Regions from separate parts of the Aneurinibacillus baijiui genome, predicted to be linked through region 2. Evidence: a T-box and tRNA genes for the amino acid it is inferred to sense, from the RefSeq annotation. Region 2 holds a T-box; the other holds one or more tRNA genes.
What was found. The T-box of region 2 lies ahead of serS (serine--tRNA ligase). A T-box ahead of a tRNA ligase gene usually reads a tRNA of that ligase, here a tRNA-Ser.
Positions count from the first base shown of each region.

Region 1 (12,325 bases), on a different contig from region 2:
AAGAGCTGCTTACAAACTGTGACCTCATCCTTGATGGAACAGATAACTTCGCCATTCGTTTCCTCATTAATGATGTAGCAGTTAAACATAACATTCCGTGGGTGTATGGAGGAGTAGTCAGTGCTAAGGGAATGTTCACGGCTATCCGACCGCATATCACCCCATGCCTCCGCTGTTTTATTCCAGAGCCACCAACCGGAGGCGAGACATGTGATACGGCGGGTGTTATTGGACCGATCATCCATATCGTCGCTTCATATCAAGCTGTCGAAGGGCTTAAGCTGCTCGTTGGTGATGAGAAAAGCTACAATCCAAATCTTGAGCACATGGAAGTCTGGCGCAATATGCATACCCGAATGAATATGTCGAATAAACGAAACCCGAATTGCCCAACCTGCGGAAAAGGTCACTTTACTTTCCTTGAACTATCGGGTGATGAAGATACGATCACCTCCCTTTGTGGACGTGACAGCGTACAGATTAGCCCTACGCAAGATCAAAAGTTGAACTTAGAGGTTATGGAGCAACGGCTCGCACGACTTGGGGATGTAGAGCGAAACAAATTTCTTTTGCGTTTTCATACAGAAGACTATGTCCTCGTCATCTTTCCAAATGGGCGTGTGGTCATTCAAGGAACGGATGATATTACCATGGCTCGTTCACTTTATGCAAGATATATCGGCTCATAGTTCATACAAAAGGCACGCGCTCACAGGGAAGCGCGTGCCTTCTTTATGTTTTTACTCGTGCATTCGCAGTACTTCGATTCCATGATGCTGCATGAATAAGCGCCAGGACCACTGACTGTTTTCTTCCTTGCTCTGTTCAAAATTTTCTTCCAGTTTCTTTTTCATCACATCTACGCCATCTTTGTTAATCAATGCGTACGGTCCGATCACGCGATAGGCGAAGCCTACTTTTGTAAGACGCGCAAACAAATATTGTCCGATCATAAACTCGCTGCGCACCTGCTCCCGATCTCCTAGCGCTACGTCAACCATCTCTTCACCCCATACATCGATGAGTCGATACCCTTCCTCCCACGCTTCCTCTACACGATATACAGACGGGTAGGCGGCCATCCAATGGGCAGCGAGGTGGAGTTCTTGTTCCGGCAGGTCTGTATCCGGATCAAGCAGATACTTCTCGATAAGCCGCTCACCTTTGATATTCTGATATTCAAGCAGCAGCCAAATACCGTACTGTGCCTCCCAGAACGGCGTCAACAGCGCTTCTGGAGACAGGTTAACCTTGCTACGAAATACGTGCTTTGCCCGCACTTTTTCCCGCAGATTCAATGCGTGGCACGCGTATTCACGAAGTTTATCCATTAAATGCTCATGCAACTCATTAAATGCTCGCTGTTTCGCTTCTCGTTCAGCAAAGAAATCGACAAGAACCGGAGATCCATCCTCATTTTGCAAGACGCTTCAACTCCTTACTTTACGAGTGTTTGCTTCTAGTATACCACGAAACCGCTGGCATTCGATATGATGTCATCTAGCATCCTTATTGAACAATTCCTCATACTCAGCCATCGTCAAAAATACATCACGCGGCTTAGAATTACCTGTCTGCCCAGAGATAAACCCTTTCTCCTCCATCATATCAATCAAACGGGCAGCACGATTATATCCCACCTGAAAATTCCGCTGCAGAAGCGAAGCCGATGCTTGACCGTTCTCTACACAAAAGCGGACAACTTCAGCGAATAACTCATCCGTATTCTCAGACATCATCGCCTGCGTCAAATCTTCTTTTTCAAACAAATAATTCGGTTCTGTCTGTCCGCAAATCTGCGCTGTTACCGACTCGATTTCATCATCGGACACATACGGTCCTTGAAGGCGAACAGGCTTGGAACTTCCGCTCGACAAGTACAGCATATCGCCCCTCCCAAGCAGACGTTCTGCACCGTTCATATCAAGAATGGTACGGGAGTCGATCTGAGAGGATACCGAGAAAGCAATCCGGGTTGGTATATTTGCCTTAATTAAGCCTGTAATGACATCGACGGATGGACGCTGTGTTGCAACAAGCAGGTGAATACCGCAGGCCCGCGCTTTCTGGGCAATTCGACAGATAGCCTCCTCAACATCATGTGGGGCTACCATCATTAAGTCGGCTAATTCGTCAATAATGATGACAATGCTTGGCATGAGGTATTCCTTGTCGTCCGGATATGCGCGCCGCATCAAATCATTATAACGAGAAATATCACGTGCACCGGCCTCAGCAAACTTCTCATATCGGCTGTCCATTTCCTGCACCGCCCATTTGAGTGCAGCAGTTGCTTGCTTTGGATCTGTAACAACCGGCGTAACAAGATGCGGCAGGTGATTATACGGCGCAAGTTCCACCACTTTTGGATCAACAAGCAGAAGCCTTACCTGATCCGGTGTTGCTTTGTACAACAAGCTCAAAATAATCGAGTTAATACATACGCTTTTTCCTGAACCGGTTGCACCGGCAATCAGACCGTGCGGCATTTTGGCTAGATCAGCCAAGATCGGCTCGCCGCCAATATCCATACCAAGCGCTACGGTAAGCGGAGATGCTGCTTCCTCAAATGCTTTAGATTCAAGAATAGAACGTAAAAATACCGGTTCGCTATGCTCATTCGGCACTTCGATGCCCACCGCAGAACGGCCTGGTATCGGAGCCTCAATCCGAACATCACGGGCAGCCAAACTTAACTTAATATCATCAATCAGATTCGTGATTTTATTAACTTTTACACCGGGTGCTGGCTGGATCTCATAGCGGGTTACGGTCGGCCCTCGTACGGCCCCGATGACTTCTGCATTCACATTAAAGTTATGCAGCGTAGTTGCCAATACTTCACGCTGGCGATTCGTATGTTCTGTATCCTCAGTCTGTACATTTGGTGGAGCCATCAACAAAGATAGCCCAGGCCGCTTATAGATTCCATCTATTGGTGCAATCGGTGTCGGCATTGCAGTAGACGGTCCGCTCCATTGGGGCGGCTCCGGCTGTACGGGCTTCTCACGCATAGGTTGTATACTAAAGTTTGAGAGAAGCCGCTGGTCGCCTGTTGACTCTACTTTTTGCTCTAGCAGCATCGGTGCTGGTGCTGGCTCTTCTTTCTTCTCAATGAGCTCAGCAGCAGGCTCCCATCTTGAAGAACGGTCTGCAATTATCTGCTGTGGTTGCGGTTGCGGCGGCATCTCTCTTTCCATCCTTGCTATACGTTCATCCGCCTCCGTAGAAGGCAAGCGTTCTTCTTCTCCCTTAATTGGAAAAGACTCCTTCTCTTCTACTGGCATATGCTTCTCTTGGAGTTGAGCATCATTTACTTCTATCTTTGTCTGCTGTTTAAATTCCATTGGATGGATTAGTGTATTAAACGCCTGTTCTCTTGGTATCTCTTCTTTAATAGGTTCGTCTTCTTCCATTTCTTCCGGACGCTTACGTCCATAAATAGGTGAAATGATCTCTGTCGGTCGAAACGGTCGCTTATTCTCCCCTATCTTACGCGGTGCTTCTCTTCGCCCCTCTTTTTCTTCATGCGGCGTCTTAGCCGGATAAGAGGCGGGCTGCACAGGAACCTGCTGCTCTCTGCTCGTATTCTCCTCCGCATCCTTTGCTCTCATATGCTGTTGAATCGGAATGTCATCAGGAATAAGCGGAAAAGGAAAATTGCCTCTCTCCCGCTTCCGTTTAGACAGAGTACGGGCATTCACAGAAGCCCCTTGATCGGTATGATTGACTTTCTTATATTTGGAAGCTTTACGCCTCTCTACATCTCTTTCAACCGTCTGCTTCGGATAAATATTGGCTGTGCGGATTGTCAGGTGTTTACCTGAGACTGGAATTGGAGCAACCTGCGGTTCGAGCTGTTCATATTCTTCTTCATACGTTTCGACTTCCGCTTCTACGTTGCGTTCTTTTTCCTTATGTACATAGTCTTCCGCCAGGAGCCATTCTTTGAATCGTTCAAGCCATTCTTTCAAAGCGCCTCTTCCTTTCTTTCTCCGCTTCTTTCGCTTCTTCCTTACTTAACAAAACGCCGAACCGCCCGTTGCAAAAAGCGGCCTATTTGTATCATCACTTATTGTATTGTAGCACGATTTCGCGTTTTGGACAGGTACATAAGAAGTCGAAAGAATCCGCTCTATTTTCTAAATATAAAACTATCATGTATAATTAACGTATAATAAAGTTACAAGGAAAATCCCAATCGGATATTGTCAATCATGTATGTGTTATATAGCTAGAAAGGGTTTAACATATGAAAAACTCACAAGGAAAATATAATATTAAAGCAGTTTCCCATCTGGTCGGCATCACCACCCATACACTGCGCGCCTGGGAGCGACGTTACGGCATGATTGAACCGCAGCGAACAGAGTCGGGGCATCGTCTCTATACTGAAGAGGACGTGGCTACCCTGCACTGGCTCAAAGAACAAGTAGAGAAGGGACTTCATATAAGCAAAGCCGTTGAAATTCTTAAGGCACGGCAGCAGGGGCAATTACACGTTCATCCGAGTACTCTTCCCCCTTCTTTGGAGCAGGAAAAAGAAGCGCTCCCACTTATCAAAAAACAACAGGAGAGACTCATTAAAGCTCTTCTTTCTTTTCAAGAAGCGGAGGCCCATGCAATTATCGACCAATCCATGGCCTTATGGCAGCCGGATGATGTACTTCACCACATTATCCTTCCTGTATTTATTGAGATTGGCGACCGCTGGGAATGCAATACCATTACAGTAGCACATGAGCACTATGCGAGCCACCTGTTGAATCAGCGCATTCAGCAGCTTTTCCGCTATACTAAGGTCAATCCAGCCATGCCACGAGTTTTGACAATGGCCGGACCTGAAGAGCAGCATACGATTGGAATTACGCTTTTCTCACTTTTCCTGCGCCAGCATAGTCTTGATGTGTATTCTCTTGGCGCCAATACGCCGCTTGATAGCGTACGCCAGATTATTCCTGAACTTATGCCGCAGATCATCTGTATTTCCATTACCCTTGAGAAGAATATTCCAAATCTCATTCGTTTAATTGAGGACATTCATACTACGAATCCTTCAATTATGTTCGGCGTGGGCGGAAGAGCGATGGACAGTCACAACTTGCCCCAGTCCCTTAAATCATATTATATTGGAAATACAAGAAAAGAATGGGAAAAATGGCTGCGTCGAATTCTCACCACATAAACATAAAAATGGAGAGGGGAGCGTCCCAATGAAAAAACGATGGTCCTGGCTTTTATTATTTGTATTGTGCATCATGTCGCTTGTAGGCTGTACAGAGTATGGTACGAAAACCGTCGAATCCGTTACTGACCAAGAATTCAAAGCGTCCTACGAGTCATACAATAAGACCGTAACAAAGAAAATCCCTGCTATTCCAGATAGCGCACTCGCCATTCAAGTCCAGGAACTCCAATTCAAAAAAGGAAAGGTAACCATTACCGTTACCGCACCAAATGGAAAAAAAGCATTCGAACATACTTTTGAACCCGGTACATACCAGGATGGCTATGCTGTTCATCTCGATCAGAAAGGCGACTATGAAATGGCCTTTGCATTTGAACATGTAGAAGATGGAAAACACCTGATTACTTGGGAGACGGATTAACAAACATAAAAGACGCTATCGCATGCGATAGCGTCTTTTATTGTATGTACGTGACGGAGAAGGAGGGATTCGAACCCTCGCACGGCATAACCCGTCTACTCCCTTAGCAGGGGAGCCCCTTATAGCCACTTGGGTACTTCTCCATACCTTATGTATTCATTGTCACCACAACGATATTTAAGAATTTACCATATCCCTATAAGCTGTGCAAGTATTTTTTCGAACATTTCCTTTTTCTCCAGCAAAATGATCTGTCCGCCTGCTTTACATCTCGGTCATTTATCACTATCATTAGGGGAACCCTTATGCGATACACACTAGAGTTCTCATATCGTTCATCGGCTTATTTCTTTCAGTTGTCAAAATTTGATCGGCTCAATTCAGATATGATCTCATATAAATTGAAAGAGGTGTAAGCAATGTATAAAGATTTTATCAGGGTCAAAGATACAGAAGGCACACTCCTACTCTCACACAAAAACGGGAAGTTAGGATGCAGCGTAACTACAAAAGAGATTATTCTCCAACGTCCCCACTGCACATACCAAATTCTTTTTGACCATATTATCAGCATGGTTCCACATACGATAAAAACAAAGCATATCATGATGCCCACGCTCGGTAATACACAAGAGCAGGTCAGCACCACCTTTGCCTCTTCCTACTATAAAATACGGACCAAACATGTGCGCATTCATAATCGTTCTGGCATTTATGAAAAAGGAGAGACGGAATTTATCGTACCGTTACATGAACTTTTCCTTGATTATTTCGCTCGCTACAGTACATTAACTGTCGTACAATAAATACACCTAAAGGGGCTTCCCAATAACGTATGGGTCAGCCCCTTGTTTTTATATACTCTTATCCTTCCGCTCCATTCGAAAGCCTATACTGAGGAGTCGGGTGAGAAGGCTTGGCTGCTACGGTGTCTGCTGCTCTGGCCAGTTGGCACAGCACATTGGTTATTGACTGTTCATTCATATATTCAAGCTTTATGAACACACGCCCCGAATTCGTCGTTACATAACGTGGCGGCAGCCCGTTCATCATGATGGCATAAATATCTCCCTTGCACTGTTCACACTTACAGGGAATCGCTAAACGGTCCCAATGTTCCTGCAGTACCTCCCATGCTACCTCTTCTAAAATATTTATAACCTTCATCTCTCTCCCTCCCCTTCTACACTATTATAATATATTTCTGCAAATTCCTGCTTAATTCCTACAATAAAACCCATTTTTCAATAAAAAGTAAAAAGTCCTGCGGTTCATATGACCCACAGGACTTTCAAGTTCTAAGCAATTGTATTTATTATGTTTGTTTACCTTTTGAGTTTGCCGTGACAAATAATATAAGCGCAACCGCAAGGAATGCAATAAGGGAAACGAGCGGGCCGAGGAATGGATTCTCTGGCAGCACGATTCCTGCCGACACAGCAATCGCAATCATAATACCCATGAGCGCCTCACCGGCAATGAAACCAGACGATAAAAGAATACCTCGCTCTAGCTTGAGCTTGCGTACCTCTTCTTTCTTCTCACGGCGTTCAATCATCCCGCGAATCAAGCCGCCAAGCATGATCGGCGTACTCAAATGAATAGGCAAATACAATCCTACCGCAAACGGAAGGGAACCGATTCCCATCAACTCAACCAATGCCGCTGCTGCCATACCGATGAATACAAGGGTCCACGGCAGATTACCATCCATAATACCTTCGACAACCATCATCATTAGTGTAGCCTGAGGTGCCGGGAGGTTTTTGGAACCAAATCCATAGGCCTGGTCAAGCAGCGTCAGCACAGAACCAATCGTTAAACTCGTAATAAATACACCGTACATCAACGCATACTGCTGATACTTCGGCGTAGCGCCTACGAGAAAAGCGGTTTTCAAATCTTGGGAGGTATCGCCAGCCATCGCTGCAGCAATACAAATAACGGCACCGATTGTAATCGCTGCGATCATCCCCGTCTGTCCGCTGAAATCCATCAGCTTGAGGATGAGGGTAATTAGAATGAGAGCAGCAATTGTCATCCCAGATACCGGATTGGAGGAGCTTCCGACAATTCCGACAATACGGGATGAGACTGTTACAAAGAAGAAACCAAACAGCATTACGAGCAAGGCTCCCGGAATGCCAATATGAATGCCTGGGAAAAACGCAAGAACAGAAATAAGAATAATAACAAGCCCGATAATATATGGCAACGGCATATCCTGCTCCGTACGAAGCACGCCTGCCCCATTGCTGCCTCGTGTACTGTTAAATCCTTTCATTGCAATGGTGAAAGAAGAAGCGATCGTAGGCATCGCCTTAAATAAGCTGACAATCCCACCAAACGCAACCGCACCTGCACCGATATAGCGTAAATAATTGCTCCAAATATCCCAAAAGCCAAGCTCGCTAATTGGCGAGGTTGCCGGGAAAATCGGACTGGGTGCAAACGCACCAAAGTAGCTAATAAGCGGGATCAAACCCAGCCAACCAAGCACAGCACCGGCCAGCATGTATCCGGCGATACGCGGACCGATAATAAAGCCGACACCAAGCAGAGATGGCAGTGTATCCATACCAACGGCTGCATTTTTGAAGCCGCGAATCGTCGTTTCAATCTCAGATGGAAATGCTTTAATTCCATCAGCGATAAACTTGAACAACGCGCCAATTCCAAGCCCGCTGAATACCAGCTTCGCCAGTCCTCCGCCTTTCTCCCCTGCGATAAGTACTTCTGCACAAGCCGTACCTTCAGGATATGGTAATACCCCGTGCTCTTTGACAATCAATGCTTTACGCAATGGAATCATCATAATAATACCAAGAATACCACCTGCAAGAGCAATGAATGCAATTGTAGTGAGGCTTGGCTGCAGCTTCCAAATAAATAAAGCCGGTACCGTAAAAATAACACCAGCGGCCAATGATTCTCCAACGGATGTAATCGTCTGTACCGTATTATTCTCTAGAATCGAATTACGACGCAGAACTCCGCGCAGAATCGCCATCGAAATAACGGCTGCCGGAATGGATGCGCTGACTGTCATACCAACAATTAAGCCCAGGTATGCATTTGCCGCTCCAAACAAAATCGCAAGAACTCCGCCTAGAATGATCGCTGTCCATGTCATTTCTGGACGGTGTTCATTCGGTGGCACGTAAGGTACAAAACCGCTCGGGTTCTGCCCTTGTCCGGAGGCCGATTTGTTTTCCATAACTATTCTACCTCTTTCCTTAAAAATACTTGTTGCCTTGTTTTTGCGTCTTCTTTGTTTTTAGGGATGGTTACGCCCTAATCTTATGTTTACCCATTTTAACTATAAACGAAGTTAAAAAAAAATGTTAGCAACCCACTTATATTCATAACAAATGGAATTTTGGTAAATATACAATCTTCCCAAATAGTGATACAATGATAAAAATTTAAAATTAAGCAACATACAATAGTGGAGGGGTTTATAGTGGCAGAATTACGCAGCAATATGATTAAAAAGGGATTTGACCGTGCGCCGCACCGAAGCCTGCTTCGCGCAGCAGGCGTCAAAGAAGAGGATTTCGACAAACCATTCATTGCGGTATGCAATTCTTATATTGATATTGTACCGGGGCATGTTCATCTACAGGAATTCGGTAAGCTTGTTAAAGAAGCGATTCGTGAAGCAGGCGGTGTACCATTTGAATTCAATACGATTGGTGTAGACGACGGGATCGCAATGGGACATATCGGTATGCGCTACTCTTTGCCTAGCCGTGAAATCATTGCCGATTCCGTAGAAACTGTTGTTGCAGCCCACTGGTTCGATGGGATGGTATGCATTCCAAACTGCGACAAAATTACGCCTGGGATGATGATGGCAACACTTCGTCTGAATATTCCAACCATATTTGTAAGCGGCGGTCCGATGGCGGCTGGCAGAACGAGCGACGGACGCAAGATCTCCTTATCTTCTGTATTTGAAGGCGTTGGCGCACATCAAGCAGGTAAAATTGATGATAGTCAGCTACAGGAGCTAGAACAATACGGCTGCCCAACATGCGGCTCTTGTTCCGGTATGTTTACCGCTAACTCCATGAACTGCCTGGCTGAAGCTCTCGGTCTTGCACTGCCTGGCAATGGTACCATTCTTGCTACTGATCCAGAGCGCAAAGAGTTTGCAAAACGCACAGCAAAACAACTCATGGAGTTGATCAAGATCGACTTGAAACCGCGTGACATCGTTACGGAAAAAGCGATTGATAATGCATTTGCGCTCGACATGGCGCTTGGTGGTTCAACCAATACGGTTCTGCATACACTCGCACTTGCCCATGAAGCTGAAGTAGATTATCCGATCGAGCGTATTAATGAAGTGGCAGAGCGTGTACCGCACCTCTCTAAGCTTGCTCCTGCTTCCGATTGGCATATTGAAGATCTGCACCAAGCAGGAGGCGTATCGGCTGCACTCAACGAATTGTCGAAAAAAGAAGGCGCTCTTCACTTAGATACAATGACGGTAACTGGAAAAACGCTCGGCGAAAACATTGCCGGCCATGATGTGAAGGATTATAACGTCATCTACCCAATCGATAAACCTTATTCCGAAAAAGGCGGCTTGGCTGTCCTATTCGGCAATCTTGCTCCTGAAGGGGCAATCATCAAAACAGGTGGCGTACAAGGCGGTATTACACGTCATGAAGGCCCTGCTATCGTATTCGATTCGCAGGAAGAAGCGTTGGAAGGAATTGCAGGAGGGCAAGTTAAAGAGGGGCATGTTGTCATCATCCGCTATGAAGGACCAAAAGGCGGGCCTGGCATGCCGGAAATGCTGGCGCCAACTTCGCAGATCGTAGGCATGGGCTTAGGTACAAAAGTTGCTCTCGTGACGGACGGTCGTTTCTCTGGGGCATCCCGTGGTCTCTCCATCGGACATGCTTCTCCTGAAGCCGCAGAAGGCGGACCGCTCGCTTTTGTTAAGAACGGTGACCACGTTGTCATCGATATCGCCGCACGGACAATGGATGTACAAGTATCTGAAGAGGAATGGGCAGAGCGGAAAGCGAATTGGAAGGGCTTTGAACCAAAAGTAAAAACAGGCTATCTTGCCCGCTATTCCAAATTAGTTACTTCAGCAAGCACAGGCGGCATTATGAAAATTTGATTTTTTGCCGATACTAAAGATACATAGTTTGCCAAATTCTTGGCGCTATGTATCTTTTTTATTTCCTGTTAAGGGGGATAAACATGTCCTATATCGCTCGAATACTCAGTATATTTTTAGTGTTTTTTTATTTCCAATTATTCCCCCAGCAACCAGTGCAAGCCCCGCCCAGTCTGCCTGAGCCCTTCTATGAAGTGATCGGAGTGCCGACAGGGCTAACACAAGAGCAGATGCGCAGGCAGCTACAAACATACATAGAGCGCAAAGATCCGGTTACAAAAAATAAGAGCATCATTGTGGGCGTACCGCAAACCCTAGCTTTGCCCGCCTATGTTCCGCTTCCATTCTATCAACCGGATTTCCTCGCTTATATTGCAGATACGAACGGAGGGATTCAATTTTTTGATCCGTCCTGTTCGTGCAATGACAATCCAGAGATAAAGCGAATTAAAGACACAATCACACAGCAACGCACAAGGCTTGAGCAGCTTCTTATTGTCCGCAGTGCACTGTACAACTACTACATCCATAACAAGAAGCTTCCCAAGAAACTCGAGGAGGTGGCTGGCGCTTTTCCAGCCAATTATTTATCTCGTATTCCATTCACACAAGCTGCGCATAGTAAAGCCATACCCGCGCTGCATAAGACCGGTATCATCTATCAACCGGAGCGCCTCTCTTCTAAAAAACTGTGGGAATCAATGAGCGATGTACTGTACAGTGGGGATGCAGCAGAACCCCCCGTCAAATTACAACCATTAGAAATTACCGTCTATCAATCATCGTTTCGTATGATCGTCCAAAGCGGACCGTATGCTGTCCGCTCCTATCCTATCGGCTTGGGTGCAGAACAACGGACACCACTAGGCTTGTATACTATTAAACAAAAGGTAAGCAATCCGGTATCCGAGAACAACGTATACGGAACACGCGGACTTGTGCTAAATGATACAGCATATGCTATCCACGGTACGAACAACCCGAACTCTATCGGCAAAGCCGTCTCTATGGGTTGTATCCGCCTCTCCAATGCTCACGTCGAAGAGCTCTTCAGTATGGTACCGATTGGAACGAAAGTCAATATTAAAGCAGGCGCAGCCCCCGCACTACAGCAGCCAAATGCACCCGCTTTTACTATCAAGCCTCGTATAAACGAAGAAAATCCGCATTACGTCTATAACTGGAAACAGTAACGACGATGCTGCATCGATGTATGCGATGCAGCAATGCGGACAACATACGTTGATTATTTGCAAATCCCATGACGATGTGCGTAAATGGCTGCTTGCGTACGATCTTCTACACCGAGCTTGCTTAAGATATTGCTTACATGTGTTTTTACGGTTTTAATACCAATATAAAGTTCCTCGGCAATCTCCTGATTGGATTTCCCTTCTCCGAGCAGACGCAGCACTTCTAACTCACGATTCGTACACTGCTCATGCAGTGGAGTTTCTTCCGTAGTCCGCTGGCGAAAACGCGACATAATTTTCCCTGCTACCTGGGCTTCAAGCACAGGCTGGCCTCTATACGCTTGGCGAATAGCCTGGGCAATTTCGGGAGCGCGTGCCGTCTT
Region 1 is NZ_JBFTXJ020000005.1:19,048-31,372, forward strand. It holds gene AB3351_RS10965 (ThiF family adenylyltransferase) at 1-689, shown strand, start outside; gene AB3351_RS10970 (hypothetical protein) at 741-1,424, opposite strand; gene AB3351_RS10975 (DNA translocase FtsK) at 1,497-3,974, opposite strand; gene AB3351_RS10980 (MerR family transcriptional regulator) at 4,253-5,185, shown strand; gene AB3351_RS10985 (hypothetical protein) at 5,214-5,609, shown strand; tRNA gene AB3351_RS10990 (tRNA-Ser) at 5,664-5,752, opposite strand; gene AB3351_RS10995 (hypothetical protein) at 6,029-6,415, shown strand; gene AB3351_RS11000 (late competence development ComFB family protein) at 6,474-6,776, opposite strand; gene AB3351_RS11005 (OPT family oligopeptide transporter) at 6,925-8,826, opposite strand; gene ilvD (dihydroxy-acid dehydratase) at 9,073-10,749, shown strand; gene AB3351_RS11015 (L,D-transpeptidase) at 10,833-11,942, shown strand; gene AB3351_RS11020 (response regulator) at 11,996-12,325, opposite strand, start outside.
Region 1: it has a tRNA-Ser gene. The T-box ahead of serS (serine--tRNA ligase) is inferred to sense a tRNA for this amino acid. The anticodon was not compared.

Region 2 (12,325 bases):
TATAGAAAAAATTTCCTTTATAATCATAAAGAAAAAGTGAGTTTTCAAATCCATCTCCGCTTTCTGTAACATGAATGGAACGGGGATGGTGCCACTCTAAGCGTAAAATTCCACGTGGAGCTTCAATAGAGGAAGCGGAAAAAAAAGCATTCTTTTTATTGTAGCGGTTTAAATAATGAATAAATCCGTTATACGTTAAGTGGGTTTGATCTAGTACATAATCTGGAAGATAAAAAATGGTGCATAATTGTTCAAAATTCCTGTGAGCTGACAAAGAAATCGGCAGTAAAGATGTATGCTTATACAATCTCTGATAAGGCATCTGTAGCTCTGGGATGACTGCTAATAAGTTCTGCAGCCGATACTTGTCACTAAGGCCTTCGTTACTCAAAAAGGTGTAGAGGTGGGGCAGCAGCCCTTCTTTTTGCACCTTCACCTCATCTTCTGCAAGCGAATAATAATTCTTTTTGATTTTACGGCTCGTTATTCCATGCTGAAGTATACGGGTGGTAGAAGGATAATCCGGATCGCGTGTGAGCACGTATGCTTTGAGCAAACTGACCATCCCATAATACAAAAGGAGCGGCTGTACCAAAATATCGCTTTGATCGGCTAGAAAATAATATTGTCTTGCCTGCTTTAAATTATAGATAACTTTTGAAGCGTTCTGGAATGCATATATATTAGCTTTTGGGATTCCTTGTTCTTCGTATGTTTTCTGAAGAAATGCTTTTGTCGTTGGCTCGCTTTCAAAATATAAATAGCTATCCCACATTTTTTTCGTTGGATTTTCGCACATTATAGTATGGACCGTCCGATACACTCCGCTCACCTTTTTCGTTTGATTATTCGTTAAAAGATAAAAAATGGTACTGAAAACGCTTAATTTATCTTATTGTTTACTGAAAAGCCGAACAATATTAATGAATTCTTGACATTAAAATAAGGGGTTGTTAAACTTTCGATAATATAATTACACGACAAACAAACTAATGGAGAAGGAAGGTATTACTCGTGTGGGAAAATAAATTCAGTAAAGAAGGTTTAACATTTGATGATGTTTTGCTCATTCCAGGGAAATCCGAAATATTGCCGCGTGATGTTAATGTTTCCACACAATTGAGTGAAAGTGTAAAACTCAATATTCCGTTGATTAGCGCTGGTATGGACACCGTGACAGAAGCGGCTTTAGCCATTGCTATGGCGCGTCAGGGGGGCATGGGAATCATTCATAAGAACATGTCCATTGAGCAGCAGGCGGAAGAAGTTGACCGTGTGAAGCGCTCTGAGAGCGGTGTTATTACCAATCCATTTTCGCTGCAGCCTTCTCATCCGGTTTCTGAAGCGGAGAAACTGATGGCGAAGTTCCGTATTTCTGGCGTTCCGATCGTTGATGAGAACAATAAATTGGTTGGTATTTTAACGAATCGTGATCTTCGCTTCGTTCATGACTACTCCGTACAAATTTCAGAAGTCATGACAAAAGAGGAACTTGTTACTGCTCCGGTAGGAACAACATTAAAGCAAGCTGAAGAAATTTTGCAGCGTCATAAAATTGAAAAGCTGCCGCTTGTTGATGAGAACAATGAATTAAAAGGTCTTATCACAATCAAAGATATTGAAAAAGCGATCCAATTTCCCCATGCAGCCAAAGATGCACATGGAAGACTTCTATGTGGCGCTGCTGTTGGGGTATCCAAAGAAACCTTTGAGAGAGCGGAAGCACTCGTGCAAGCAGGAATTGACTGCCTCGTAATCGATACGGCTCATGGCCATTCCAAAGGTGTTATTGATACGGTAAAAGAAGTGCGCGCAAAATATCCCGATCTAACAATCGTAGCGGGCAACGTAGCCACAGGGGAGGCGACACGCGAATTGATCGAAGCTGGTGCTTCCGCTGTTAAAGTAGGAATCGGACCCGGCTCAATCTGTACAACTCGTGTCGTAGCCGGAATCGGAGTACCACAGATTACCGCCATCTATGATTGCGCTTCTGTAGCAAGGGAATATAACATTCCGCTCATTGCTGACGGCGGAATTAAATACTCTGGAGATATCGCAAAGGCGATCGGAGCCGGTGCTTCTGTCGTCATGATCGGAAGCCTGTTCGCTGGCTGTGAGGAAAGTCCGGGAGAATCAGAAATTTACCAAGGCCGCCGCTTCAAAGTATATCGCGGCATGGGGTCACTCGGTGCGATGAAGGAAGGAAGTAAAGATCGTTACTTCCAGGAGAAAGAAGACGATAAGAAGCTTGTGCCTGAAGGAATTGAAGGCCGTGTACCATACAAAGGACCGCTGATTGACACGGTATATCAACTGGTTGGAGGACTTCGTGCAGGTATGGGGTACTGCGGTACGAAGACAATCGAAGAGTTGAAAAACAATGCGCAGTTTATTCGTATTACTAATGCGGGATTAAAAGAGAGTCATCCGCATGATGTTCAGATTACAAAAGAGTCACCGAATTACTCGCTCTCCTAAATATAAGCTGTCATAAAATAGTTGATAAGACAGGGAATATATTCCCTGTCTTTTTTGATGTTGTATGGTAGAATCAAAAGTATTGTGTAATTTATGTGGAGGTGCGGAAGTTGTCAACGCTTGCTAGACCAATGAAGAAATCGCTTGCCTTACTGCTTGTGTTTATGGTGTTCTTTGTACCCATTCTTCTTACGATGAATACCGGATCGGCCCAAGCAGCCACCCCGGGCTTACAGTTGGACGTAAAATCAGCCATTATGATTGAGGCGACCACGGGAAAAATCCTGTACAAATATAACGAAAATCAGGCTCTTCCTCCAGCCAGTATGTCCAAGATGATGACGGAATATCTTGTGCTTGATGCGATTGAGAAGAAGAAGATTACATGGGAACAAAAAGTTACAGTTGATGAATACGGTGCTTTTCTAGGAAAGTCTGGAACATCGGGCGTGCTGCTTGCCCAGAACGAAGTACATACGGTAAAAGAGCTTTATGATGCCATGGCTATTTATTCTGCTAATGATGCTACGGTCATGCTTGCCAAAACGATAGCAGGTTCGGAAGGCGAGTTCGTAAAAATGATGAATAGTGCCGCCAAGCAATTTGGCATGACGCAAACACAGTTCGTGACATCGACGGGGCTGCCGATCGAGGATTTGAAGCAATTCGCTCCTGACGCTTCAAATGGCACAGATAATATGATGTCTGCGCGTGATTCGGCGATTTTAGCAAAAGAATTGATTGCAAAGCATCCAAGTTTGCTGGAAACGACGAAAATCCCTCATCAAACTTTCCGCGAAGGAACCAGTCGTCCGCTTAAGATGTCCAACTGGAACTGGATGCTTCCTGGTCTTGTGAAGGAATACAAAGGCGTAGACGGACTGAAGACAGGTCATACGAATGCAGCAGGCTTCTGCTTTACCGGTACAGCTGAGCGCAACGGTGTACGTCTTATTACCGTCGTGATGGGTGCCAAATCATTCATGAGCCGTTTTACAGAGACAAGCAAAATGCTTGATTATGGCTTTAGCAATTATAAAATGCAGCCTCTTCTCTCAAAAGGCGCCCAAATTCCGGGCCAAGAGATGGTAGCGATCGATAAAGGTACGGCAAAAGAAGTAGAAGCTGTAGCTGGACAAGATGTACGCTATCCTGTCAAAGCTGGAGAAGAAGGCGCATATAAGCCGAAAGCGGTGTTTAAGCAGGTAGCTGCCCCGATCAAACAGGGACAGCCTGTTGGCTCTATCAAAATTGTAGGGCCGGGTGGAAAAGCAGATGAATTCCTTCGTCCGATCGACGAACAAAAAGCCGGCGGCGCACTAATCGCTAAAGAGGAAGTAGAAGAAGCAGGCTGGCTTCGTCTGGCTACCCGCTCTTTCTTCGGCTTTATTGGAGACATTTTCAGCAGTCTGGGCAGCATGATTAAGGGCCTATTCAGCTAAGAAATACTAGAGAGGGATACCATGCTCGGTGTCCCTCTTTCTTTTGGATGTGGAGATACATTTTGCATATTGGTTCTGGATATAGTAAAGTTAAAGTATAGTTTTTACAGTTATAAAGGCGAAGAAGAGAAAAGTAAGCGTGAGCTGTCCGTACAGAGAGTCGGTGGAAGGTGCGAACCGAACGATCAGACCGCTGAAATCCATCTCAGAGCCGCCGGCGAAGAGCCGGGCCGGTATCACACCGTTATCATGTGTCAGAGGGCATACAGAAGCGATAGAGGGCTTCTTATGCTGAAGTAGGGTGGCAACACGGGTATTCAAATCTCGTCCCTTAAGTGGGATGGGATTTTTTTGTTTTTTTAACGCTTTATTCAGGAGGAGATACGCATGTTAGATGTAAAACGTCTGCGCAATGATTTCGACGCGATTAAAAAAGCGCTCGAGACGCGTGGAGAAAAATTGAACGAAATTGACAAATTCGCCGATCTGGACGTCAAGCGCCGTGCGCTGCTGGCCGAGAGTGAGCAGTTGAAAAATAAGCGCAATGTCGTCTCCGAAGAAATCGCGCGCATGAAAAAAGAAAAGCAAAACGCTGATGATCGCATCGCGGAAATGAAAGAGGTATCAGCGAAAATTAAAGAATACGATGAACAAATCCGCGTACTGGAAGAAGAGATCTCCCAGATTATGCTTGGAATCCCGAATGTGCCGCATGAAAGTGTGCCGATCGGTGAGAGCGAAGATGACAATGTGCCGATCCGTCACTGGGGTGAAACACCGTCCTTCTCTTTTGAGCCGAAGCCGCACTGGGAGATTGCAGCTGAGCTTGGTATCGTAGATTTTGAAGCCGCCGCAAAGGTTACGGGCAGCCGTTTCGTATTCTATAAAGGCATGGGTGCGCGTCTTGAGCGGGCATTGATCAACTTCATGCTCGATTTGCATACAGGGGAGCACAACTATGAAGAAATCCTGCCGCCTTATATTGTGAACCGTGAAAGCATGACGGGTACAGGCCAGCTTCCTAAATTCGAAGAAGATGCCTTTAAGCTTGCCGATACGGAGTACTTCCTTATCCCAACTGCAGAAGTACCGGTCACGAACTATCACCGCGATGAGATTATGCCGATGGATATCCTGCCAATCCGCTATGCGGCTTACAGCGCTTGTTTCCGCTCTGAAGCTGGGTCTGCCGGACGTGATACGCGTGGGTTAATTCGCCAGCACCAATTCAATAAAGTTGAGCTGGTCAAGTTCGTAGCTCCTGAGACATCATATGACGAGCTGGAGAGCCTCGTAAACAATGCGGAGAAGGTGCTGCAGATCCTTGGATTGCCCTACCGTGTGTTAAGCATGTGTACGGCTGATCTGGGCTTTACAGCAGCGAAGAAGTACGACATCGAAGTATGGCTGCCAAGCTATGATACGTACCGTGAGATTTCAAGCTGCAGTAATTTCGAAGACTTCCAGGCGCGTCGTGCAGGCATCCGCTTCCGTCGCGATACAAAAGCAAAGCCTGAATTCGTCCATACGTTGAATGGGTCAGGACTTGCGATTGGTCGCACAATGGCGGCCATTTTAGAAAACTGCCAGCAAGAGGACGGCAGCGTGCTGATTCCTGAACCGCTGCGTCCATACATGGGCGGCCTTGAGAAGCTTGTTGCTAAAACAAAATAATGTATGATAACGAAGATGGCGTACGTCAGAATGATCTGCGTACGCCATCTCTATGTCATGCGATTAGTTGGGGAGAAAGAATGAATATACTGTGTTTTTAAATGTTTTACAAATAATACGATAACAGAGTTTACACTTGCATACGCACGTTTTTGGATAAAATACAATAAACGGACACAAAGCAGAGTTTTACTCCGGTTTTAAAACTTTTGTGGTGCGCTGAAACAGCGGGAAATTGCCCGGTCACAGCCGGGAAAACCGTGGTCGCTAGTGTACAGAAGCTTCGGTGATCTGTTCACGCATGGTTCCTTCCTTAGCAAAGCGTGTATGCCAAGACAACGCCTTCTCAATAACATGCGGCGTATATCCACCGCGCCCACATGCTTCTGTAAAGTAAGCGTACAATTGCTCTCGATAAGAAGGATCGGCACAGTTTGTAATGAGCTTCTCAGCACGCTCTCGTGGACTTAAGCCTCTTAGATCGGCTACGCCATGTTCTGTAACAATCACCATCGCATCATGTGCTGTATGATCGATATGGGAAGCGAACGGAACAATACTTGAAATACAGCCGTTTTTTGCCACAGACTTCGTCACAAAAATACTGATACGTGCATTGCGTGTAAAATCGCCTGAACCGCCGATTCCATTCATCATTTTACTTCCCATTACATGTGTTGAATTTACGTTACCGTAAATATCAACTTCAAGTGCAGTGTTGATCGTAATTAAGCCGAGACGGCGAATGATCTCAGGATTGTTAGACATATCCTGCGGCCGCAACATAACCTTCTCACTGTACTTCTCAAAGTTGGGCAGGACAGTATCCATCTTGGCCTGTGATAGAGTCAGCGCACCGCCAGAGGCAAAATGAATTTTGTCCGCATCAATCAAATCGAACACCGAATCTTGAAGCACTTCGGAATACAATTCCAAATCAGTAAATTCGGAATGCAAAAAGCCACGAAAAACAGCGTTAGCAACAGAACCTACACCTGATTGAAGCGGCGGCAGTTTCTTAGGAAGGCGACCTGCTTTCATTTCTTCCCGTAAAAAAGTAAGCAGGTGATCTGCGATCATAATGGTTTCCGCGTCCGGTTCGATGAGTGTCTTCGCCGTATCCGGTGTATTGGTTATGACAATGCCCTTGATGCGGTCGAGTCCAACAGGAATACACGTGTGTCCAATGCGTTGATCGACAGACGTAAGCGGAATGGCTTGGCGTTCACCAAAATCAGCAATATCATATACGTCATGTGCACCTTCTAAAGAAAGAGGTTGAGCGAGATTTACCTCTACGATGACTTCTTTTGCATTTTTTACATACGTATGCGTATTACCACAGGAAGTAGTAAGGATAATGCCGCCATCTTCTGTAATCGCAAGCGCTTCCACGATCGCGATATCAACTTGGGGAACGGCGCCTGTATTCAATGCATCACTTGCCTCTGAGAGATGCTGATCAATGTAGCGTACATTTCCTTTGTTGATTTCTTTGCGTAGTACAGCGTCAGATTGGAATGGAAGGCGAAGATCCATATACTCTGCTAGTACGGAATCAACATGAGGAGCGACGGAAGCCCCGGTATATACATTGATTTTAAACGGTTGTCCACTCTCGCGTGCTCGCTCGGCGATCGCGGTAGGAAGTTCCTTCGGATCACCGGATGAAGTGAACCCGCTGAATCCGATAGTCATACCGTGCTGGACCCAACCGGCTGCTTCTTTACTGGTAACAATCTTACTGAATAATGCTTTGTTTCGTAAACGGTTTGATAGCATGTGATCCACCCCGCCTGTGCTATAATTGTTGTTGTTTTATTTGAACTGTAATATTACAGTAGCATGTTGGAGGGAAAATCAAACGGTTTTCTCGGTAAAAGAGAAATATGGCGGATGAAGTAGAGATTTCATGAATAAACATGGAAGTATATTTGCAGTTGAAGTTGGTGTTTGAAAATCAAAAAGAAGTTATATATAATAATTCCATTGGCTCCGTAGCTCAGCGGATAGAGCGTCGGTTTCCTAAACCGTGCGTCGGAGGTTCGATTCCTCTCGGGGCCGCTGTTATCATAAAAAAATGACACAGTTTTCTGCACACATGCAGGCTGTGTCATTTTTTGTTTCAAGGTGAGGTGCAATCCTTTACTAAACTAAAGAGTTTTTTCGACATCGTTAATGAGTGTTACCGCAATGATCGCAGCGTCTGCTGATCTTATCAGGGTACTCTTTATCGTCATAAACGATAGCTGTATCATAACCGTTGTATGTAGGGTTCGTATAAAATACAGGTTTGTAATTTGGATTACATTTTCATCTCATACATTCTGTTAAAATATAGTTATCAAGGATGATATAGAAAGGAGGTTTTGACATGATTCCGATGCCTAGATTAAAAGAAGGTGTAAGGCGTCCTTTCAAGATTAAAATAACGCCTTCCTTCACGCAATTGCTTAAAAAGAATGAACAGTTGAGAGTTGCTGCTACGAAGTAAATACCAACTGAAAAAGGCTTGCCTTCATGATTCATGAGGTAGGTCTTTTTATTTTGCCTTGGAGATGGGTACCGAAAAGGGCAGTGGAATTTTGACTTCATCAAGGAAGCGAGGGCGCAGCATTGCCTCTGTCCCTCGCTTCTTCTTACCAGATCATACTGCGTATTTTATTCGTCTCGACTTTGTGTGTCGTCGTCGGTATCTTCTACACCTTCACCGACCTGGTTCCCCAATGCACCGCCAGCGATTGCACCTGCAACAGTGCCAAGCGGTCCAAAAATGGATCCGACAGCAGCGCCGGCAACACCGCCGCCCACAGTACCTACAGCCTCACCGACATTGTTATTTGTCACGTCATCATTAACTGTATTGTTCCGGTTGCGATCTTTGTTTTCAGCCATCTATCCCACTCCTTTGTTTATGATGGGGAATTGCTGCTTTACTAGCACAGTCCCAGAACATATTCTGCCCAATCAAGGACGGAATTACGCCCCTATCCTCTTTGATCAGATACGGGTAAACTTCTGCCAGGGAACGACCGGATGCTTCGCAACGGTACTTATCGCCTTATTACGCGCAGAGGTGCTTATAATTTTTAAAAATAAAGCCAAGCTATATATAACTGGTTGACAATGAGTACAGCCCAACAGGGGGAAGCTTATGCCTATTTTACAACCTTCCCAAACTGCACGGTCCATTTATGAGATAGACGGAGAGGCATTACAGCAGGCAGGGATTAGAGGAATCATCCTGGATTGGAGTAATACAGTAACGGATAGTAACACTGATGTTATGCTGAATACACTAAAAGCATGGGCACAGGAGTTTCAGTCTCGCTATGCAATCAAGCTGGTGATTGTCTCAAACAGCAAACCTCCGCGACGAAGCCACGAGGTATTTGATGAGATTCCGGCTTTATTTGAAGCGGGAAAACCGAAAAAGAAAGCATTTTTTGCAGCGATGAATATTCTCGGCACCCAAACAAAGGAGACAGCGGTAATTGGCAATGGAATTATGACGGATATATGGGCCGGCAATCGATTAGGAATGCACACGATCTTTGTGTCTTCTCCCCGAGCAAAGCCGCAAATCGTAGAAGCCATGAAACGAGCTGTCGTACGATTGCTTCGAGTATAAAAAACAGACGGGTGCTGCGCTCGATAAACGAAAAACGGAACACCGCGTACACTAGGTGGCACAGCTCTCTGCGCAGGCTGTGTCATTTTTTTCTTTTAGGGGAAAGAATCATCAGGACCATCCCGGCTGTTTTGTGTACTAGCAACGCAATCTGTACAATAAATATAAGGGAGATATTGTAACCTAACGGGATGAAGCGCGTATAGAGAGATAAACAAGCGGACACGTATAAAAAGGTAAAGGAGTGATCACATGAAAAGCAGCTCGTCCAAAACCATACTTATTGTAGTAGTTATTGCCTTCCTTGCGGTTGCCTTCCTCGGTATGGGCAAATACAACAGCCTGGTCAGTGCCGAGGAGAATGTAAACCAAAGCTGGGCGCAGATTGATAATCAATTGCAGCGCAGAGCGGACCTTATTCCAAACCTTGTTAATACAGTGAAAGGGTACAGCATCCATGAAAAAGAGGTGCTGACAGATATTGCGAATGCACGGGCGCAATTGGCCGGAGCAAAAACACCGGCAGAGCAAGCAAATGCGGACGCTTCTTTAAGTAATGCACTGAGCCGTCTGTTGGTCGTTGTAGAGAACTACCCGACCCTTAAAGCAGATCGTCAGTTTACCCAACTGATGGATGAGCTAGCAGGCACAGAAAATCGCATTGCGGTTGCCCGGCAGGATTATAATACACAGGTTGCTGCGTTCAATAAGGATATTAAGCGATTTCCAGGAAGCATGATTGCCGGAATGGGTGGATTTGAGGCAAAAGAATATTTCAAAGCGGACCCTGGTGCCGCAAAAGCTCCACAGGTGGATTTTAATGGTGGACAATAATGCGCAAGGGAATAATGTATGGCTTCCTGGTTAGTTTTATCGCTATATTTTTTACGAGCGTTATCGCCAGTGCGGCAGCTCCTATACAGATTCCACGTCCGGTAGGAGACATCTATGTACAGGATCAGGCCGCTATTCTTACCCCGGAAGAAAAAAACGCGTTGCGTCAATATGGAAGGCGTCTCGATCAACGTACCACTGCGCAAGTAGCTGTGCTTACAGTGGATTCGACGGAGCCTGCCTCCATCAATCAATACGCGACGGCGGCCTTTCGCAAGTACGGTCTTGGCGACCCTAAGAAGAATAACGGGGTGCTGCTTGTGGTAGCCGTCCAAGATCGGAAAATCTATGTGGAAGTAGGATATGGGTTAGAGGGTGCGCTTCCTGATGGAAAGGTGGGACGCATTTTGGATGACTACGCCGTTCCCTACCTGAAAGAAGACCGGCCGAATGTAGCTGTAACGGAAACATATAAGGTACTGATCAATGAGGTGGCAAAGGAATACAATGTCGCAGACCAGTTGCAGGTACCCGCTACTCCGTATACGAATCAGGAGTCTGATCAATTAGCTTGGTGGGATGCGCTGCCGTCCTGGGTGAAGGTTGTCTTTGTGATTGGCCTTGTATTTCTTATCTATATTGATATGAAATATTTTGGCGGAACCATAACCTATGCCATTTTATCGTTACTCCGCTCTGGAAGGAACGGCGGTGGAGGCGGTGGTGGTTCTGCCGGAGGTAGGGGAGGCTCCTCGGGAGGTGGGGGAGCTGGCCGTAGTTGGTAGTAACCATAATAAAAGAAGGCGAATGGTAGCTGATACAGCCGCTGCCATTCGCCTTTTTATTCGTTAGAAAGGAGTGTTCTCATACGTATTGTTTTCCATTTGTATTTGCGCTACATTGAGGGTCCGAATGCCGTTTTTGTAGCTCCAGTTACTGAGCTTACTGTTGGTAATTACTACGTTATCGGCATATTGAAAGAAGCTGGAATTTCCTAACGTTGCCGGACCTTCGATACGTGATGCATCAATGGCAATGCGTTTGAAGTGAATCAGCATCATTCCGTATTCTGTATTCTTATCTGTCCGAATCGTAGCACCATTTACCGCAACTTGTCCGGAAGTAGGAGCGATTTGGGCGAAGATTCCTTTATTGGCGGTCGATGTATATGTACCGCCCTCTACTGTCATATTCGTTACTTCAATCGGCGTTTGTTTATAGTTTCGAATCGAGATCGCACTGTCGATGGAAGAGACGATGTTGTTGTTTCGAATGATTAGGTTCTTGATTTTGGTGTCCGTCGCTGTCTCTGTGCGGGGCTTAATGCCAATTCCTGCTGATTTAGAGCGGATCGTGTTTCCTTCGATCAGTACCTGTTGAACTTCAAGGGACGGCAGATACGTCTCTAATAGAATGCCAAAGTGATCAGGAGCCGTAATCTTATTATTACGAAACACCAATTGGTCGCTGTTCCAGTTCTGCTTTACAATAATGCCGGGATAATCCACGCGTGTTGTAATGTTATTATTCTCAAATGTAAGATAGTCGCCGACAGTGGAGACACCGTTTAGTATTTCATTCTGCGATACGTTGATGTATTCTACATTTTCATGGGTATTCAATGCGCCAACTCGTGACTTTTCATAGTTATCAATAACGTTCTGTGTAATTGTGATATCGCGCGTTGGCTCCTGTCCGCCAAGCGAGAGGCCGTGGCGTCCGCCATGGAACCAGTTATTTTTAACCATAAGATGCTGAGAAGACGCGATGCTTAGGCCATAGCTTGTCCCGCTTCCTTCATACCAGCAATCGCTCGCCTCATTCTTCTCTAATGTACCGCCGTATGCATATGCGACACCGATTCCGCGTTCTCGGGCGCCGGCCACTTCAACATTATTGATCTGCACATCCTTTGCATATTGTACGATGAGACCGGCATGAGAAGAGTCACGCTCAATCATAAGATTTGTGATACTAATTTTTGGCATGGTGAGTTTATAGACAACGGTAGAAGCTGCATTGTAGGTGTCGAATAACGGATTGGTTAATGTAATGTCATTGCCTGCGACGGATTGAACCTCAGCCAGCTCACCACGATAATAATAGCTGCGTGCTGGGTTGAATAGATCGGTAGAGTGAAGTAAGACGATATCTCCAGGGGCGATGGAAAGGGCTGTGTTGATCGTATGGCTGCCTTTGACTGCATTGGTTGTTAATGGGGCGGATTCTTGTCTTGTGCCGCCGATGCTTACTAGAGTAGGTT
Region 2 is NZ_JBFTXJ020000019.1:51,981-64,305, reverse strand. It holds gene AB3351_RS22055 (YaaC family protein) at 1-823, opposite strand, end outside; gene guaB (IMP dehydrogenase) at 1,015-2,481, shown strand; gene AB3351_RS22045 (D-alanyl-D-alanine carboxypeptidase family protein) at 2,592-3,923, shown strand; T-box leader at 4,036-4,258, shown strand; gene serS (serine--tRNA ligase) at 4,311-5,597, shown strand; gene AB3351_RS22035 (succinate CoA transferase) at 5,865-7,379, opposite strand; tRNA gene AB3351_RS22030 (tRNA-Arg) at 7,589-7,661, shown strand; gene AB3351_RS22025 (glycine zipper domain-containing protein) at 8,259-8,492, opposite strand; gene AB3351_RS22020 (YqeG family HAD IIIA-type phosphatase) at 8,752-9,228, shown strand; gene AB3351_RS22015 (LemA family protein) at 9,481-10,062, shown strand; gene AB3351_RS22010 (TPM domain-containing protein) at 10,062-10,847, shown strand; gene AB3351_RS22005 (right-handed parallel beta-helix repeat-containing protein) at 10,911-12,325, opposite strand, start outside.